Linked DNA regions of Haloactinospora alba. Each later gene encodes a partner of the first gene's protein in a complex. Links are inferred from orthologs where the notes say so. Each region holds a gene or a part of one and is shown in the gene's direction. Other genes may lie near its edges. The genes, in order: tig and rpsG.

Evidence for each region.
Region 2: the proteins of tig (region 1) and rpsG are in contact, whole or in part, in a crystal structure (PDB 3GTY), measured with the Thermotoga maritima proteins. The link is inferred for Haloactinospora alba from one-to-one orthologs. Residues at the interface, in WP_004081061.1 of Thermotoga maritima: Glu122, Val124, Val129, Leu130, Tyr133, Glu188, Gly259, Ile262, Tyr263, Glu266, Ser270, Glu273, Gln274, Glu277, Arg308, Gln311, Ile312, Ser315, Tyr316, Glu325, Arg329, Arg336, Leu363, Phe366, Trp367, Arg373, Leu377, Arg381, Leu384, Glu387; in WP_004081843.1 of Thermotoga maritima: Lys34, Lys52, Lys55, Glu59, Arg62, Gln63, Glu66, Asn67, Lys69, Val71, Arg95, Ala109, Lys110, Lys111, Gly112, Arg113, Pro114, Glu117, Glu121, Ile124, Ala125, Tyr127, Asn128, Asn129, Thr130, Gly131, Lys135, Asp139, Arg142, Met143.

The regions. Positions count from the first base shown.
Region 1 is NZ_VFQC01000001.1:2,528,834-2,532,087, reverse strand. The notes cover bases 256-3,195. They hold tig (trigger factor), read left to right. Parts: upstream 256-987; coding sequence 988-2,403; downstream 2,404-3,195. Other genes in these bases: FHX37_RS11365 (ATP-dependent Clp protease proteolytic subunit), read left to right, coding at 2,663-3,195. In the rest of the region: FHX37_RS11390 (adenylyltransferase/cytidyltransferase family protein), read right to left, coding at 1-121; more of FHX37_RS11365, read left to right, coding at 3,196-3,232. UniProt on the Bacillus subtilis protein: Involved in protein export. Acts as a chaperone by maintaining the newly synthesized protein in an open conformation. Functions as a peptidyl-prolyl cis-trans isomerase.
Region 2 is NZ_VFQC01000001.1:3,306,561-3,309,784, reverse strand. What follows is about bases 150-3,059. They hold rpsG (30S ribosomal protein S7), read left to right. Parts: upstream 150-1,324; coding sequence 1,325-1,795; downstream 1,796-3,059. Other genes in these bases: fusA (elongation factor G), read left to right, coding at 1,842-3,059; rpsL (30S ribosomal protein S12), read left to right, coding at 948-1,322; FHX37_RS14900 (hypothetical protein), read left to right, coding at 150-465. Outside these bases: more of FHX37_RS14900, read left to right, coding at 1-149; more of fusA, read left to right, coding at 3,060-3,224.

The DNA.
Region 1 (3,254 bases):
CCACGTGCAGGACGTCGAACACGCCGGTGGCGACAGCCGGACTCGCGTGTGACTCCGGTGGGAAAAGCCACTGGAAACCCAGTGCGGGAGTGGTTATGTCCAGCGGATCGGGACTCGTCATCGACCTTAGCCTTACACAGGGATGCGGGGTCGCGGACCACCGCGGGGCGAAGGCCCGCACTGCCAAGATATCCGGCAGTATCCGACCGGTCCCACAGCACTCGCCGAGGGGAGATTCCGCCCCTGTCCGGGACGGGCCCACGCGCGCGTGAGCGCGTGTGTGTTCCCCCGCAGAGGCCGGATCTGGCGTGTGTCCAGGGGAAACGGATTTTCTCCGTAGAGCGGGCGACGGGAATCGAACCCGCATGGCCAGCTTGGAAGGCTGGAGTTCTGCCATTGAACTACGCCCGCGTGGCACGGAACCCTTCGGGCTCCCTCCACGTGTGTGTTCCCCCGCAGAGGCCGGGCCTGGCGTGTGTCCAGGGGAAACGGATTTTCTCCGTAGAGCGGGCGACGGGAATCGAACCCGCATGGCCAGCTTGGAAGGCTGGAGTTCTGCCATTGAACTACGCCCGCGTGGCACGAAGCCGTCTGAGTTTCCTCTAGACTCGTCTGTGCCGACGGGGACAACACTACAGTCTTCACGGAGTGAGTTGTGCACCGTCCCGGGTGCATCTCGCGAAATCCACGGGGAGTAGCGCAGCTTGGTCAGCGCGCATGCTTTGGGAGCATGAGGCCGCGGGTTCGAGTCCCGCCTCCCCGACGAAATGGCTTGTGGCAGGTCGGCCAGCATCCCGGTCGCCACGAGCCCCGGTGCACCTGCCCTAGACTTGGCAGGATCAGCACAAGACCACGATCACCGTGCGTCAGGTTCCGCACTCGGTGTCACAGTCCGTTGCGGCCGGTGCTTGTGAGTATCGTTACCGTGAATGTGCCTCTGTACCGGGTCGTCCCGGAAAACAGCCGGAAATCTAGGAGTACCGCCCCGTGAAGACCGATGTCGAGGAGCTCAGCCCGACCCGGGTCAAGCTGACCATCGAGGTTCCGTTCGAGGAACTCGAGCACGCCTTCGACGAGACATACAAGTCGCTCGCCAAGCAGGTCCGAATCAAGGGCTTCCGCCCCGGTAAGGCGCCGGCTCGGCTGATCGACCGCTACGTCGGGCGCGGGGCGGTGATCAGCGAAGCGGTGAACCACGCCGTCCCTGAGCTCTACAACCAGGCCGTGCAGCAAGAGGAGATCTACACGCTCGGACAGCCCGACGTGGAGGTCACCAAGCTCGAGGACAACGAGGAGCTCGCGTTCACCGCCGAGGTGGACATCCGTCCCAGGTTCGAGGTGACCGGCTACGAGGGCCTCGAGGTCACAGTGGACGATGCCGAGGTCACCGACGAGCAGGTCGAGGACCAGATCGCCAACCTGCGGGAGCGTTTCTCCACACTGGTGGGGGCGAACCGGCCCGTCCAGAGCGGCGACCACACCTCCATCGACCTGTCCGCGGCGGTGGACGGCGAACCGCTGGAGGACGTGCAGACCAGTGGCCTGTCCTACGAGGTCGGCACCAACACGGTGCTGGAGGGCCTGGACGAGACGCTGGAGGGCATGTCCGAGGGCGAGAGCGCCACCTTCTCCACCACCCTCGTCGGCGGTGAGTACCAGGGCCAGGAGGCCGACGTCACCGTCACGGTGCACAGTGTCAAGGTCAAGGAGCTTCCCGCGCTGGACGACGAGTTCGCCCAGATGGCGAGCGAGTTCGACACGATCGAGGAGCTGCGGGCCGACACCCGGTCCCGGTTGGAGGAGTCCCGGCGTCTCCAGCAGCTTTCGCAGGGCCGGGACCGTGCGCTGGAGAAGCTGGTCGACTCGATCGAGCTGTCCCTGCCGGACTCGGCGGTCGACGAGGAGATCAGCCGTCGTCAGCAGAGCCTGGAACAGCAGCTCGAGCAGAGCGGGCTGACGAAGGAGGCCTACCTCGAGTCCCAGGAGCAGACCGAGGAGGAGTTCGAGGAGGAGCTCACCAAGGGTGCGCGCTCCGCGGTGAAGGCCGGCTTCATCCTTGACCAGCTCGCGATGCAGGAAGAGCTCTCGGCCGACAACAACGAGCTCAGCCAGTACGTCGTGGAGCAGGCCCAGCGGATGGGCGTCTCTCCCGACCAGCTTGCCCAGCACCTCGTCCAGTCCGAGCAGATCCAGGTCGTCTACACCGAGGTCGTGCGTTCCAAGGCCATGGACCTCGTGCTGGAGAAGGCCGTCATCACCGACGAGTCGGGCAACGTGGTCGAGCAGAAGAGCGCCGAGGAGACCGGCGAGCAGGAGGAGGCCGCCGAGTCCGAGAACGCTTCCGAGGGCACGAGCGAGCCCGCGGCGGAGCAGCGCGACCAGGACGAGGAACCCGCTTCCTGAGTCGCCCGCAGGACACGCCGCTACGGGCCCCGAACCGGCCGGAGAGTCGGTTCGGGGCCCGTAGTCGTGTTGCGGGGCCTATTCCGCAGGTACAGGACCTGCGCTCAAAGCGAACATCCCTGCGAAGCGTGCGCCCGGCCCAGCTGCGGGCGTTAGTGTCGCAAGCATCGCAACCGTTTCGAACCCGGAGCAGGTGACGAGAGTGCCGCCGACTACGAATGAGTCCATGGGAACCGACGCCCGTACGGCCGAGCCGCCGATGCCCTCGGCGTATGAGCAGACGTCTCAACGCCTGCTGCGCCAGCGCATCATCTTCCTCGGCCAGCAGGTGGACGACGAGATCGCCAACCGCATCGTGGGAGAACTGCTGCTGCTGTCCGCCGAGGACCGGCAGCGGGACATCACCCTCTACATCAACTCGCCGGGCGGGTCAGTGACCGCGGGCATGGCGATCTACGACGTCATGCAGTACATCCCGAACAACATCCGCACCGTGGGCATGGGGCTCGCCGCCTCCATGGGGCAGATGCTGCTGTGCGCGGGTACGCAGGGCAAGCGCTTCGCGCTGCCGAACGCCCGCGTCATGATGCACCAGCCGACGGGTGGCATCGGAGGTACCGCCTCCGACATCCGGATCCTGGCCGACCAGCTCCTCTACGTAAAGAAGATGTTCCTGGAGCGCATCTCGGTGCACACGGGCCAGACGGTCGAACAGATCGAGAAGGACTCCGACCGGGACCGGTGGTTCATGGCGCAGGAAGCCAAGGACTACGGCTTCATCGACGAGGTGCTGGAGGGAACCCTCGACGTGACCGGTGAACCGAGCTGATCGACGACCCCCGTCCGTGCGG
Region 2 (3,224 bases), 780 kb from region 1 along the record:
TCCGGTCCTCCGGAGGAGGAGTGGAACGGCGGTGCCTTCCGGGAGACCCCTCCGCCGGAGGGGGAAGCCGGTGCCGGCGAACAGGAGCCGTCGGTCGAGCCGAGCCGTTCCGCGCCGATCCCGGAGGGGGAGTTCCCGGACTTCGACGAGAGGTCGGCCGACGCCGCCGCCGACGTGGACCCCTATCCCGGCTACGACAACATCGACTACTGGCCGGAGACGGATCCGGGAGCGCTGAGTACGGTGTGGCTCGGTGTGCTTTCCCTCGTCCCGGTCATCGGGGTGGCGTCCGCGGCGGTGGTGCTGTTGCTCACCGCCCCGAAGGCCCGGACCAGTATCGCCGAGTCCGGCGGTGAGCTCGAGGGAGTGAAGCTGGTCACGGCGGGGGTCGCCATGGCGTGGGCGGGGATCGCCCTGTTCGTGGTGGAGGTCGTCGCCGTGCTCGGTGTGCTCCTCACGGGGTGACCTACCGGCCGGACGCCGTCGCCGACCCGCCGCGCGGGTCCCACTACCACCGGGCCGGGGAGCGAACGGGGCGCCCGTCGCACCCCGGCCCGAACTCTGTACCGGAAACGGCGCGAGCATTCCCAGTAGGTCATATACTGGGAATGACCTACGGCAGTACGAGGCTACGAAGCCGGCGGACGGGAACGATGACCGCCGTTTTGACGGCGTGTTGTCCGTTCGGTACGCTCGAACTTCGTGCCCGTGAGTCGACGGGTCGCACGCGCGCTCGAAGACGGACCGCTGGCGGCGGATCACAGAGCAGCGCGTGGTGCTTCCTCCCATGACAATTAGCCGCCATGTCGCGGCGTCCACGAACGCACCAAGCGTGAGGTAGGCCGCGACACGCCCGGGTTCGGGGGCGGGTCGGGGAGGGAAAGCCAGCAGGTCAATAGCGACAGGCGAACAGAACCGGCGTAGGTCACGAGGAAGACGGAGACGCGGTGCCCACTATCCAGCAGCTGGTCCGCAAGGGCCGACAGGACAAGGTCGCGAAGAACAGGACTCCGGCGCTCAAGGGGAGTCCGCAGCGTCGTGGGGTGTGCACGCGTGTCTACACCACGACGCCGAAGAAGCCGAACTCCGCGCTGCGCAAGGTCGCCCGTGTGAAGCTGAGCAGTGGCACCGAGATCACGGCCTACATTCCCGGCATCGGGCACAACCTGCAGGAGCACTCCATCGTGCTCGTGCGGGGAGGCCGTGTGAAGGACCTGCCGGGTGTCCGTTACCGGATCGTCCGCGGTTCACTCGACACTCAGGGCGTCCGTAACCGCAAGCAGGCGCGTAGCCGTTACGGCGCTAAGAAGGAGAAGAAGTAACCATGCCGCGCAAGGGTCCGGCGCCGAAGCGCCAGCTCATCACCGATCCGGTCTACGGATCGCCGCTCGTTACCGCGCTGATCAACAAGGTGCTGTTGGACGGGAAGCGTTCCAAGGCACAGAGCATCGTCTACGGTGCGCTCGAGGGCGCCCGGGAGAAGACCGGCCAGGAGCCGCTCGTGGTGCTCAAGCGCGGCCTGGACAACGTGAAGCCCTCCCTCGAGGTGCGTAGCCGGCGCGTGGGCGGTGCCACGTACCAGGTGCCGGTCGAGGTCCGCTCCTCGCGCAGTACCACGCTGGCTCTGCGGTGGCTGGTCACCTACTCCCGGAAGCGCCGGGAGAAGTCGATGACCGAGCGCCTCATGAACGAGCTGGTCGACGCCAGCAACGGCCTCGGCGCCAGCGTGAAGCGCCGTGAGGACACGCACAAGATGGCGGAGTCGAACCGGGCGTTCGCCCACTACCGCTGGTAACCCCCGCGGCCGAATCGATACGAGAGACCGAGAGAAGACGAGCCACATGGCTACCACTGCTCTTGACCTTGCCAAGGTCCGCAACATCGGGATCATGGCGCACATCGACGCGGGTAAGACCACGACGACTGAGCGGATCCTTTTCTACACCGGGGTGAACTACAAACTCGGTGAGGTCCATGACGGCGCGGCCACCATGGACTGGATGAAGGAGGAGCAGTCGCGCGGGATCACCATCACGTCCGCTGCGACCACGACGCACTGGGATGACTACACCCTCAACATCATCGACACGCCCGGCCACGTGGACTTCACGGTCGAGGTGGAGCGCGCTCTCCGGGTGCTCGATGGCGCGATCGCGGTGTTCGACGCCAAGGAAGGGGTCGAGCCGCAGTCCGAGCAGGTGTGGCGTCAGGCGGACCGCTACGGCGTTCCGCGTATCTGTTTCATCAACAAGATGGACAAGGTGGGGGCCGAGTTCCAGCGCTGCGTGGACATGTTCTCGGAGCAGCTGGACGCGAACCCTCTGCCGATCCAGTTGCCCATCGGCGCCGAGTCCGACTTCAAGGGCGTGATCGACCTCGTCCGCATGCAGGCCTACGTCTGGAGCGACGAGGCCGCCAAGGGCGAGATGTACGACACGATCCCCATCCCGGAGTCGCACGCCGAGGCGGCGCGCGAGGGGCACGACAAGCTCATCGAGATCCTGGCCGAGGCCGACGAGGAGATCATGGAGCTCTACCTGGAGGGCGAAGTGCCCACGGTGGAGCAACTCGTCCCGGCCATCCGGCGGGCGACCATCGCCGGTACCGCTGTTCCGGTGCTGTGCGGCACGGCGTTCAAGAACAAGGGCGTGCAGCCCCTGCTCGACGCGGTGACCGCCTACCTGCCCTCGCCGCTGGACATCGACGCGGTCAACGGGTTCGACCCCAAGGACAGCGAGAAGGCGACCGAGCTCAGCCGCAAGCCGAGCGAGGAGGAGCCCTTCTCCGCCCTGGTGTACAAGATCGAGACCGACCAGCACCTTGGCAAGCTGACCTACATCCGGGTCTACTCCGGCGTGCTGGAGACCGGAACACAGGTGCTCAACAGCGCCAAGGGGCGCAAGGAGCGCATCGGTAAGATCTACCGGATCCACTCCAACAAGCGCGAGGAGATCCAACGGGTCGGAGCCGGCGACATCGTCGGCGTGATGGGGCTGAAGGACACCACGACGGGGGAGACCCTGTCGGACGCGACCAACCCCATCATGCTGGAGTCGCTCTCCTTCCCGGCGCCCGTGATCCAGGTGGCGATCGAGCCGAAGACGAAGAGTGACCAGGACAAGCTCTCCCAGGCGATCCAGCGGCTCGCCGACGAGGACCCGACCTTCCAGGTCTCCAGCGACGAGGAGACCGGTCAGACCGTGGTCTCGGGCATGGGCGAGCTG